One region of the Staphylococcus kloosii genome, then DNA from elsewhere that is predicted to be linked to it. Evidence: predicted binding sites of a transcription regulator. Region 1 holds the regulator's gene; the other holds the start of a gene.
The links. Region 1 encodes LexA, which represses DNA repair genes until DNA is damaged. Its sites were predicted from a motif close to CGAACATATGTTCG; they were not measured.

Region 1 (6,527 bases):
TTCAAGGAAGTTTCGCCTCAAATATATTCAACCTTAAGTATTATATCAATTTTAATTTAGATTTGTAAACATACATTAGCTTAAGTATTAACAATTTATTATTAATGAAAAAAGACATAAGAGCCGCGCTCTTATGTCTTTAATAATTTTAATTATAAGAGATTAATTAAAATGTTTGGATTTGATTTAAAATATTTTCTTTAGTGAAACCATATTTTTCTACTACTAAGTCACCAGGAGCACTAGCACCAAATGTGTCGATACCGATAACTTTACCTTCAGTACCTACATATTTATGCCATCCTAATGATGAAGCCATTTCGATAGCTACACGTTTAGTAATTGATGATGGAATAACTGATTCTTTATATTCATCTGATTGTTGATCGAATGCGTGCCAGTTAGGCATAGATACAACACGTACACCCTTACCTTGTGCATCTAGATCTTTAGCTGCCTCTACAGCTAGGTTAACTTCTGAACCAGTTGCTAATAATAAGAATTCAGCATCTTTTTCAGATTCATATACAACATAAGCACCTTTACGTACGCCTTCTTCAACTACCTCTTTAGGTAAATCTAAAGCTGTTAAGTTTTGACGAGTTAATACTAATGATGTAGGTGTTTTTTCTGATTCTAATGCTACTTCCCAAGCTACACGAGTTTCGTTACCATCAGCTGGACGAATAACGTTCATATTTGGAATAGCACGTAATCCAGCTAATTGTTCAACAGGTTCGTGTGTTGGACCATCTTCACCAACTGCAATTGAGTCGTGAGTGAAAATAAATGTTGAGTTAAGACCCATAATTGCTGATAATCTTAACGCAGGTTTTAGGTAGTCACTGAATACGAAGAATGTTGCACCATATGGATGTAATCCGCCGTGTGCAGCCATACCGTTAACAGCAGCTCCCATTGCAAATTCACGTACACCAAACCAAATGTTTTTGCCTTCAGGAGTTGTTGCACTAAAGTCATTAGAATCTTTAACGTTTGATTTGTTTGAACCAGCTAAATCGGCTGAACCACCAAAGAATGAAGGAACAGTTTTACTGATTGCTTGGATAACTTCACCAGAGTCAGCACGAGAAGCACCACTGTGGCCAGCTTCATATTCAGGTAAAGCATCTTGGTAATTTTCTGGTAATTTACCACTGATAGCTAGTTTGAATTCTTCGCCTAATTCTGGATATTTAGAAGCATATTCTTCAACTAACTTGTTCCATGCTTCTTCGTTTTCATTTGCACGTTTTAACATGTTTTCTTGGAAGATTTCGTAAACTTCTTCTGGAACATTAAAACGTTGTTCAGGATCTAAACCATAATTTTCAAGTGCAAGTTTTCTTTCGTCTTCACCTAAAGGAGCACCATGTACACCATGTGTGCCTTCTTTATTTGGAGCACCAAAGCCGATAACTGTTTTTACTTCAATTATTGTTGGTGCATCTTGGCCTTTAGCTTTTTCGATAGCTTTATCGATTTCATTTAAATCATTACCATCTTTAACTAAGATGTGGTTCCAACCATATGATTCAAAACGTTTTTTAACATCTTCAGAGAAGGCTTTATTTAAATCGCCATCAAGTGAAATATCATTTGAATCATATAATACGATTAATTTGTCTAATTTATTATGACCAGCAAATGATGCTGCTTCATGAGAAATACCTTCCATTAGGTCTCCATCTGAAGCAATTACATAAGTGTAATGGTCAACAACTTTAGCATCATCTTTATTGAATTTACCTGCTAAATGTTTTTCAGCTAAAGCTAAACCAACTGACATAGCTAAACCTTGTCCGAGTGGACCAGTAGTTACTTCTACGCCATCAGTATGTCTAAATTCAGGATGACCTGGTGTTTTAGAACCCCATTGTCTAAATTGTTTTAATTCTTCTAGTTCTAAACTTCCTGATACATGTAATAAACTGTAAAGTAAAGCAGAACCATGACCTGCAGATAATACAAAGCGGTCTCTGTTAAAGTAATCTTTTGATTGGGGATTGAAATTCAAGTGGCGAGTCCATAAAGTATACGCCATTGGTGCTGCGCCCATAGGTAAACCTGGGTGTCCTGAGTTTGCTTGTTCAACAGCATCGATACTCAAAGCTCTAATAGTATCAACAGCTAATTGGTCTTTTTTATTAAACATCTAAACGACTTCCTTTCTTAAGTAGCATAACACAATTACTATTATAACTTATTTATCTATTAATTTAAAAAAATAAGATTAGTTTTTGTTATTATCTTGTTCAGTTTCATTTTTTTCATCTAATTTCTGTTTAACTTTATCAGGAGTAACATCATTACCCTCTGGATCAATGACTCTTGTATTTTCAATTTGTTGTTTGAAACCTTTTCTAAATGATTGTAAATATGCTTCTCTAAGCTTTGATTGTTCTTTAGCTTCGGCTTCTGTTAAACCTGTTTCTTTTTTCTTTTTTGCTAATTCGTTAATTCTATCAATATCAACTTCTTTATTACTCATAGCAATACCTCCATGCTTTGTTACTCTTAACAAATAGTACCAAAAAAGTGAACGAAACTAAATGTTTTCGCTCACTTTACTATTTCTGTCTATATTAGAATGTTATCGAATAATTGCAATTGTTTGGTTCGGTGTATGTTCGTCATTTTTGTCACTGTTTTCATCATCTTTTGCTTTGTTCGCTAACGTTCCCTTAGATTGATTTGTTATTTTATGGTCTGTCATTTCGTACGTTTGTTCTGATTTATTGTTAAAATCTACTGATAGCAAAAAGATTGTGCATAGTATCATAGTGGCTAAAAGTACGATTAAATAAGTTTTATATTGGTTTATATATTGTTTAGTCATTATCTCCACTCCTAGAACGTTTGTTTGTATTATTAATTTATCAGAACGCTTGTTCTATGTCAACATAAAAACGAACAAACGTTTGTAAAAGCATCAAAACCATGCTATAATTAAGACAAATTAATTTAGGGAGTGCCTATTATGAGAGAATTAACTAAACGTCAAACAGAAATTTTCGACTATATTAAGCAAATCGTTCAATCTAAAGGATATCCACCTAGTGTTCGTGAAATAGGAGAAGCCGTAGGTCTTGCTTCAAGTTCAACAGTTCATGGACATTTATCTAGATTAGAAGAAAAAGGTTACATTCGTCGTGATCCTACTAAGCCACGTGCTATAGAAATTGTTTCTGAATTATTAGGAGAGCCTGTTAACACTGAAGAAACGATTCATGTACCTGTCATTGGTAAAGTAACTGCAGGTATTCCTATTACCGCAGTAGAAAATGTGGAAGAGTATTTCCCTTTACCCGAACACTTCACGTCAACACATAATAGCGATATCTTTATTCTAAACGTTGTTGGAGATAGTATGATTGAAGCTGGTATTTTAGATGGAGATAAAGTTATTGTCAGAAGTCAAACTATTGCCGAAAACGGAGATATTATTGTAGCTATGACAGAAGAAAATGAAGCTACAGTTAAAAGATTTTATAAAGAAAAAACACGTTATAGACTACAACCAGAAAATAGTACAATGGATCCTATATATTTAGATCAAGTAACAGTACTTGGTAAAGTTGTTGGCTTATTTAGAGAAATGTAATTTACACTAGACACTCTCATAAATTTAAATATCTTGTTATCTAAACAATAAAAATAAGCGATTGCGTATATACGCAATCGCTTATTTTTTCTCTAAGACGTCTTTAATTCTTTCTAATATATCGTCTTTTTTCTTTTGCTTTTTAGTTTTCATAAGCATCTCATCCTTACAAAGTAAAGATACCCCGAAAAAGTTTTGCTAAACATTAATTGGTATAATTTTCAGTCCAATATGGTTGTTTATCAGAATTGAATGCTACACCTACGCCAAGCTTATTGTAGGTCGGGCGCAAAATATTTTTTCGATGACCTAGTGAATTCATTAATCCTTCGTGTGCATATATGCTATCAACTTGACCGTAGGCTAAATTCTCTCCGGCTGCATTAAAATCAATGTTGTCTGACTTAAGTCTATCGAACGGTGAATTACCATTTAAGTCTGTATGATCAAAATAATTTTGCTTCGCCATATCTTTACTATGTTTTCGTGCAGTATTAGATATAGCGGCATTATAAGTTAAAGTTGATAAGTTATGTTGCACACGCTCAGCATTAACAAGGTCAAAATTTTGTAGCTCGAAACTTTTTTGTAAATCATCTGATGGCGCTCCATATTGACTACGCAAACGATTTTCCATTTGATTACTTACCAATAATATTGATGTTAAATTATTATCATTGTGTTTGTCATAAAATGCTGTTGTATATATATTATGTTTTTTAAAGGTATCATATTCTTTATTATCAATTTCGTATAGTACGTTACCTTTACGCTTTTCAGTAATTGGTTTTCCTAACCGTTGACGCACTACATTTTTAGGAGAACCATATTTTATCTGAGATTGCGATGATATTACGTTTTGGTTCGTATATAAACCATTAACTTTATTATCAATGTAACTAACCATAACAAAATCATGATAGTCTTTTGTATGATAACTATACCATTTCGTACCGTATTCGTTCGTTGTTATCCTTTGTGCTTTACCTATTTTACTTTCAACCTGTGCTTTGGTCATATTCATTTGAATATTATTTAACGCAAATTCCTGCTTACTTGGAACTTTTAATTCATTATTAGCAGTATTGCTATTATTCGTCCAAGCATCTACTTTTGTTCTTGCTTGCTGTTGGATATGCGTCATAAAGTCAGGTTCTTTAATAGGTAAAACAATTATTAACCCTAGAAATAGAACAATATAAAATAATAGTTTTCGGATGTTTAACACCTACTAAAAATTAGTCTCTATCACCATTAAAAATAGAGTTACGTACAATGACATAATCTACTTTTCTTAATGAAGTTAAGTCTTTACCGCCTGCATATGAAATTGAACTTTGTAAATCTTGTTGCATCTCTACTAAAGTATCTTTTAAAGAACCTTTATGTTCAACAAACATTTTTTTACCTTCGACGTTTTTGTGTTCACCTTTTTGGAATTCAGAAGCACTTCCAAAGTATTCTTTGTATAGTTTTCCTTCTAATTCAACTGTTTCACCAGGTGACTCTTCGTGTGCAGCAAATAATGAGCCAACCATTACCATAGATGCTCCGAAACGTATAGATTTCGCAATATCACCATGTGTTCTTATACCACCGTCAGCAATAATTGGCTTACGAGCAGCTTTACTGCAATGATTTAATGCTGATAATTGCCAACCACCAGTACCAAATCCTGTTTTAATTTTTGTAATACATACACGTCCAGGTCCAATACCAACTTTAGTAGCATCTGCGCCTGCATTTTCTAGCTCACGTACACCCTCAGGAGTACCAACATTACCTGCAATAACAAATGTATCTGGTATATGTTTTTTGATATGCTTGATCATATTAATTACTGAATCAGAATGACCATGCGCTATATCAATTGTAATGTACTCTGGAATTACGTTTTCTGCTTTAAGTTGTTCAACAAAGCCAAATTCACGTTCTTTAACCCCAACTGAAATTGAAGCAAATAAACCTTGTTCCTGCATTTTATTAATAAATGGAATTCGTGCATCTTCATCAAAACGGTGCATAATATAGAAATAATCGTTTTGAGCAAACCATTCAGCTAATGATTCATTCATAACTGTTTGCATATTAGCTGGAACTACAGGCAACTTAAATGATTTAGGCCCAAATTGAATTGTAGTATCACATTCTGACCTACTATTTACTATACATTTATTAGGTATAAGTTGGATATCTTCATAATCAAAAATTTTCATAATACATAAACCCCTAACATTTTTATTAAAACAACTATTTAATGGTAAGTTTTTCAGCAAATTAATGAACGAATCGTAATTTTAACTATTAAAAATAACGATTTTTACGAACAATCAATTATGCTATCTAGTACCAATAGATAATATACATTGTTTTATATCAAATGTAAACGGACTTTAGTTCGAAATTACCAACTAGATTTTTTAACGCCGGGGATTTGACCTTTATGCGCATGTTCACGAAATGCAATTCTAGACATTTCGAATTTTCTCAACACACCTCTAGGTCGGCCAGTCACCTTACAACGACGCGTTAAACGAGTTGGCGAAGAATCTCGTGGTAATTTACGTAATGCTTCATAATCACCTTTCGCTTTCAATTCTTTACGCAATTCATAATATTTATTAACGAGTGCTTCTCGCTTTTGCTCTTTTGCTATTTTAGATTTTTTTGCCATTGTTTTCCTCCTTTCAAATCGTAATAGTTACGTTTTAATATTATCATAAAATTTATATTTCGCAACTATGAAGTTTCAATCTATACATTATTATTTTGAAAAATATCTTTATCTAATTGAGTTAACGCAATTTTTAAAATTGATTTATTGCGCTAAATAGCAGCTTATGATAAAATCTTAAATCGTAAGCATTACTAATTAAAGAAAGGATGTTATATTTTGCGCGTAAACATAACTTTAGCTTGCACT
Region 2 (6,527 bases), 630 kb from region 1:
ATTTTGCAGATGTTATTGAAGTAACGCAAATCGTGTGGAATGCTACATTAACCTTTGTTGCGCTTATTTTAATTTCTTTAATTTTAGATGCTGTTGGTTTTTTTGAATGGTCAGCTGTCTATATGGTTAAAGCATCGCGTGGCAATGGTATTAAAATGTTTATTTATATTATGTTACTTGGTGCAATTGTAGCGGCTTTTTTTGCTAATGATGGTGCTGCACTTATTTTAACACCAATTGTTTTAGCTATCGTACGTACATTAGGTTTTAATAAAAAAGTAATCTTTCCATTTGTTATTGCTAGTGGGTTTATTGCAGATGCCACGTCATTACCTTTTACGATTAGTAACTTAGTTAATATCGTGTCTGCTGATTATTTTAATATTTCTTTCATGAAATATTTTAGTCGCATGATATTACCTGATCTATGTGCGCTGTTAGCGAGTATAGTTATTTTATGGCTTTACTTTAAACGTTCGATACCGCTTCAATTCGAAGCACAACAAGTTGAAAGCCCTCACGCTGCTATTAAAGATAATCGCTTGTTTAAAATTTCTTGGATAGTATTGGCATTTTTACTTGCAGGTTATTTAATTAGTGAGTTTGCGCACATACCTGTATCATTTATTGCACTGTTTGTAGCTTTTATTTTCATATTATTAGCTCGTAAATCACAGGCGGTACAAACTAAAAAAATACTTAAAGAAGCACCATGGAATATCGTTATTTTCTCTATCGGTATGTACCTTGTCGTTTTTGGTTTGAAAAATGTAGGCATCACTCACCTACTAGGCAATGTATTAACATTTATTTCTAATCATAATTTAATTTTAAGTATTATAGGCACTGGTTTCATTTCTGCATTTTTATCATCCATCATGAATAACCTACCAACTGTATTAATAGATGCACTTGCCATTAATCAAGCAGACGTTACGAGTATGGTGAAAGAAGGCATGATTTACGCCAATGTTATAGGATCAGATTTAGGTCCTAAAATAACACCTATTGGCTCCTTAGCTACATTGCTATGGTTACATGTCCTTACTAATAAAGGTATCAAAATATCATGGGGGACTTATTTTAAAACTGGAATCGTCATTACGTTACCTGTGTTATTCATTACTTTATTAGGCTTATACTTAACACTTATACTCTTTTAAACAATATATCTTTCAGGTCGAGTCATATTTAGATGACTTGACCTTATTTATATATGTTTGAATTTTAATTTATTGCTACGTCAAACGTTGCTTAAATATTTCTTTTACTATTTTCGAAAAGCACTTGCACTTACGCGAACATTTGTTCTATTATTGTAGTGAGGTGATTCGATGATTCCAGATAAATATAAACAAGAAACCGATTATAGAAAGATCCCGAGAGAATATCTATCTAAAAATATTCCTATGGGTAGAGGTATGGTGAAGTGGGCACCTTTTGCCACGTTGCCCGAACAGTTCGAAACAATTCAAAACTATATCATTGATCAAAATAAAATTGACCGACCTATTTTATCGGACGATCAATTAAATGACTTAAACATTCATTTGCACCAGTCTTTGCACAACAATCGCCCAGTGCAACTTGAGTACTATCAAGAAGGTTGGCTCAAATCATTATCATTGACGATAAAGCATATCGATATGATAAATATGTATCTTACTGGCGTAACATATAATGACGGTGAAGACATTAAAGTTTCACTCTTAGACGTTACGAAGATACAACAACTTTAGTGTTAATAAATAACATATTGAATAATTTATTTAACTATACTAAACTTAATCAAATATCTATAACAATTTTAGCACTTGATAAAGGAGGAATAGTATGGAAAATTGGCTCAGTTTTATTGCCATTGCATTGATGATTATTATGATACCGGGACCCGACTTTTTCATCGTAGTTAATAATACGATGTCTGGCACTACTAAAAACGGTATTATCGCAGGTTTAGGTATTTGTAGCGCTCACGTACTATATTCTTCCTTAGCAGCATTAGGCCTTATTTTTATCCTAACTAGTTCGTACTATGTTTTTATCGTAATTAAGATTTTCGGTGCCTTATATATCGCTTATTTAGGTATCAAAGCAATAATTAACGCGCGTAAAAATGTGCCGATACATACAGAGATTCATAGTAAGCAAACGATTAATTTCACTACATCTTATAAACAAGGCTTTATGAGCACTATGTTAAATCCAAAAGCAATACTGTTTTATATTAGTATCCTTCCACAATTCGTCACAAACCATCATACAAGTTTACAAATCATTTACTTATCTAGTCTATTTATTGCAATTGTATTCGTGTGGTTTTTCATCTGTAGTTATGTTTTTGATTATATCAAAGCCTTATTTAATAGTCCGAAAATTAAAGCGGCATTTGACTATGTCGTAGGCATTTCATTGATTACATTAGCAGTAAGTATTTTAAAGATTGAACAATAACAACGCTGAATTAGTAAATTTATACAAAAAAAATAGAACACATCATGTGTTCTATTTTTATAATTAATTATTAGCTTCAATATCTGAAACAATTTCTTTTGTTTTACTTTCAATATCTTCAAAGTCTTTTTTGAAAATATAAGCAAATACTACTGCACCAACACCAGCTAAAAGTGATACAGTTAAGATTGTACCTAGTACAAATTTAATTAAACCTTTAATAAAATTCAACATTCTGATTCACCTCAATAATTTATTAACATCACTATCACTAATGATAGCATACTTAAAAGCATCAATAAAAGTATACCCATTATTTAGAATATATATTCTAGTAAAAAAACATAATCTTCTATGATATGCTTAAACTATTAAAAGTATATTTCTGTTGAAGGTACAATATTGGATACTTTATTTAGCATTTACATAATATCATAAATTAAAAAATAGCGATATTATTATTAGTTAGAGCCATAACAAAAAACGACTACTAAACAAGTAGCCGTTTGTTTTAAATATTTTTAGTTGTTCCACCAGATTGCAACTGCTGATTTAACTGCATCATAATAATCTCTCATAATATCACCTCAAAGAGTTAATAAATAATTTATCATCGATGTTATAATCATCATATTACACAACTATTAATAATTGCAATTAATATAAAATTACATTAAAGTTACAATTTTGTCATATAAAGTAACTATAGGAGCGTAGTTAATCATGCAAGATGTAAAATCGGACATAATGACTCATAGAGGTTCTCATTTTGATTTGGGCGTCAAAACTGCTCAATGGATGCAACAAACCCCACTCTTAAAAAATAGAGAACAAGAATGGCGTAAACGTATGCCACGCTTTGATATCAATATAAATGAAACATATAATATTTTTCAACATTATGCCCCACACATATGGGAAGAAATTATGGGGATGCAAGAAGTGTTAAATTTACCTACTCGCCAGATGATATTAAACTTTGCACATTATCGTTTTACACCATTAAAAAATAGTGGTTGCACTGTTTTTCTCGGCAATGATTATATGGTTAGAAACTATGATTACCATCCGGCAACATACGATGCACGTTATTTATTATTCCAGCCAAATGATGGTGGTTTAGCGCAAATCGGTCCTACTTCACGCGTTACTGGTCGCATGGATGGTATGAACGAAGCAGGATTGGTTATGGCTTATAATTTTATGCATCGTAAACATCCTGGTGACGGTTTCGTCTGTTATATGATTGGACGCTTAGTATTAGAGTATTGTAAAGACGTACCTGAAGCAATCCAATTATTAAAATCATTACCACATAGAAGTTCTTTCAGTTATATTGTGATGGATAAAAATTTAAATCACGCTATTGTCGAAGTAACACCTAGAGGAATAGATGTTAGATATGATAAAACGTGTACGAACCATTTCAAGTTGCTCACACACGAAAATAGAAACTATACAAAAGAATCCAAAGATCGTTTAAATAGACTCATCGCCCACTCACCAGAGCAATTCTCAAAACATGAGGCGTTTAAACTTTTTAATAATCCAGATAACGAAATCTACAGCAAATTATTTAATAGTTGGTCTGGCACAATCCATACTAGTATGTACGAACCACAATCCATGTCGGCTTGGATTGCTTTAGGTGAAAATAATAAACCCACACAATTTAATTTCCAACATTGGTTAGATGGTCAATCACTAGAGCTACAAAATTTCACAGGTCACATAGATACAGATCTAACCTTTGCTACTTATTAATTAAAATGCTCCTTTCAAAGCAATACGCTTATGCGTACTTTGAAAAGAGCATTTTTTATTATTTAATATGGATATTGCCTGAATCTGTATAGAATTCTAAAACATTATCACTATTGCCAACTTTACCATTTTTAAAATATTTATTATCTACTTGTACTTTGCCGTCATCAGGATTTAATTTTAACAATGTATCTTTAGGTTTCGTTGCATAAGACATCAGGATATTTCCTTCGTTAGTCGATGCCTTAATATCGGAAGCACTTTTCATATGAGTCAATTTAATGTTACTACGTTTTGATAATAAAACCGCACTTTTTAGTAGTGAATCTTTTATATTAATTTCTCTAGTTGTTTTAATATCACTATTTTTAATAACACAATTGCTTAAATACACTGGAGCGGATTTAGAACGATATTTCAAATTTTCAAACTGCGCATTTTTAATGAATAAACCATCGCCACCGCTGTATGTCGTTTTAATATTAACTTTACCTAAATTTAAGTCACTAATATTAATTGTTTCCGAATTTAAATACATATTTAATGATTTTTCTTGTTTTTTAGGTACAGTAATAGTTAATTCACTATCCATTTTTTTAAATGGATTAAAGTTCAATCCATAATGATCTTCATTATTGTTTATTTCCTTAATTTTCAAATTACCATTTTGCTTATCTACTTTAATGTCTTTCGTACCTTTATAACTAATTGCCAAATCTTTACCATGTTTTACATTAACTTTTGCTAATTTCGTATTTACATTTAAATAATTAATCGTTTTATGGTCAAAATTTTCGTGAATTTTATTCGTTTTATTATCTTGCTTTTCAAATGTAAACCAGGAAATGCAGGCCAACGAAAAACAAATAACAAATAAAACCAATCCACTGATGAATAGCTTCTTCATTTAACTGCACTTCCCTTAATATTTTTTATGTTCCAACGTAAATATTTTAAAATAATACGATAGACTAACTCGGCTAGTTTTAAAATCAACACAAATAATACGATGCCTAGCCCTGAGTACGAAAAGGCAAATAAATAGTTGCTTAAAGCTAAACTAATATTGCCATTAATTAGTCCATGTACAATAAGTAAAACTGGTGAAATAAAAAATAACAAAGCGATTAATAATAATATAAACATAAAAAAAGCAACAAAAATCATAGGAATCAAAATAATAAGCAATGAGACAATACCCATACCTAATGAAGCCATAATTGCTTTAAAGATAGTTTGGGCATTTGTTCTATACTCAGCATAGCTAATAGCATTTTGAGCCATTATTTCTTTACCAATCACTTTTGGTGATTCTAACTCACCCATAATTTGATATTCATTTTTACCTTTTTGTTCTTCTTCAAAAAAATACTCTTCGTACTCATACATTTTTCTATCTCTATCTTTTCTAGGTAAATGATTGAGTTCTTGCTCGAGTTCATTCAAAAAAGTAATTTTATCCATAATACCAACCGCCGTTTAAATTTAATTATATTAATTCGTCTTAGCTTACTAAAAATTAAAATTTCACTAATATAGTAGAACTATTATTGTTTATAAAACTCAAACTTTTTAATTTTTTCATCTTTAATAACCGCAGATAATTTAATGCGATGTGTTTTATCCACATAAAGAATCAATTTGTATCCTTTACCTACTTTGCGCTCAGTAAAGTTACAACCTAACTTATGCTTTAATACCTTGAATGAATCATTAATATGTAAGTTATCGATAGTTTTAATATTTTGATCTCCGGTTAATGTAATTCCTTTTACTATTTTAGATTTCTTAGAAACCTTAACTACTAAATTAGGATGATTTACTTTGTTATAAAAAGTAAATCTATCAACTTTTATTTTATTATTCTTTTCATATCCTGATTGTTGAAATTGATCACCTACAGTAATACCATCTATTTCAAAAGAGGATAAATCAGTAGATTTTTCATCTTTTATATGTTGGCCAATTACTACTCCAACAACGCTCAGAACAAGAAAAATTATAAATATCATTGTTTTGATATATAAATTTTTGTTCATCAATATTTCACACTCCGACCTTATAATTTTAATATAGCATAGCCCATTTTCAGTTGCATCTCTCAACCTAATGCATTAATTTAAAAGGTTATTTTTTAAAAGTTTAAATAATTCCACATAATATATTAATTTGCTATAATAACATCAATATCTAAAGGGGGTTACATAATGACAAGCTTGAAAACTTATTTTAATGATAGTCAACCACTCAACGACTATATCGAACAAATGAGTGAAAATAAAGAAGATTTACTTACTATTTATAAATCA

Region 2: the regulator LexA is predicted to act here: its motif matches at 1,299-1,312, upstream of C7J89_RS05880 (YolD-like family protein).

What each region holds. Positions count from the first base shown of each region.
Region 1 is NZ_CP027846.1:1,828,131-1,834,657, forward strand. It holds gene tkt (transketolase) at 167-2,155, opposite strand; gene C7J89_RS09120 (DUF896 domain-containing protein) at 2,234-2,491, opposite strand; gene sosA (DNA damage-induced cell division inhibitor SosA) at 2,594-2,839, opposite strand; gene lexA (transcriptional repressor LexA) at 2,981-3,604, shown strand; gene C7J89_RS09135 (CAP domain-containing protein) at 3,810-4,832, opposite strand; gene guaC (GMP reductase) at 4,843-5,820, opposite strand; gene rpsN (30S ribosomal protein S14) at 6,009-6,278, opposite strand; gene rpmG (50S ribosomal protein L33) at 6,498-6,527, shown strand, end outside.
Region 2 is NZ_CP027846.1:1,198,233-1,204,759, reverse strand. It holds gene C7J89_RS05885 (arsenic transporter) at 1-1,163, shown strand, start outside; gene C7J89_RS05880 (YolD-like family protein) at 1,335-1,739, shown strand; gene C7J89_RS05875 (LysE family translocator) at 1,834-2,454, shown strand; gene C7J89_RS05870 (hypothetical protein) at 2,518-2,688, opposite strand; gene C7J89_RS05865 (C45 family autoproteolytic acyltransferase/hydrolase) at 3,178-4,218, shown strand; gene C7J89_RS05860 (DUF4097 family beta strand repeat-containing protein) at 4,277-5,125, opposite strand; gene C7J89_RS05855 (HAAS signaling domain-containing protein) at 5,122-5,682, opposite strand; gene C7J89_RS05850 (hypothetical protein) at 5,766-6,260, opposite strand; gene C7J89_RS05845 (thioredoxin family protein) at 6,426-6,527, shown strand, end outside.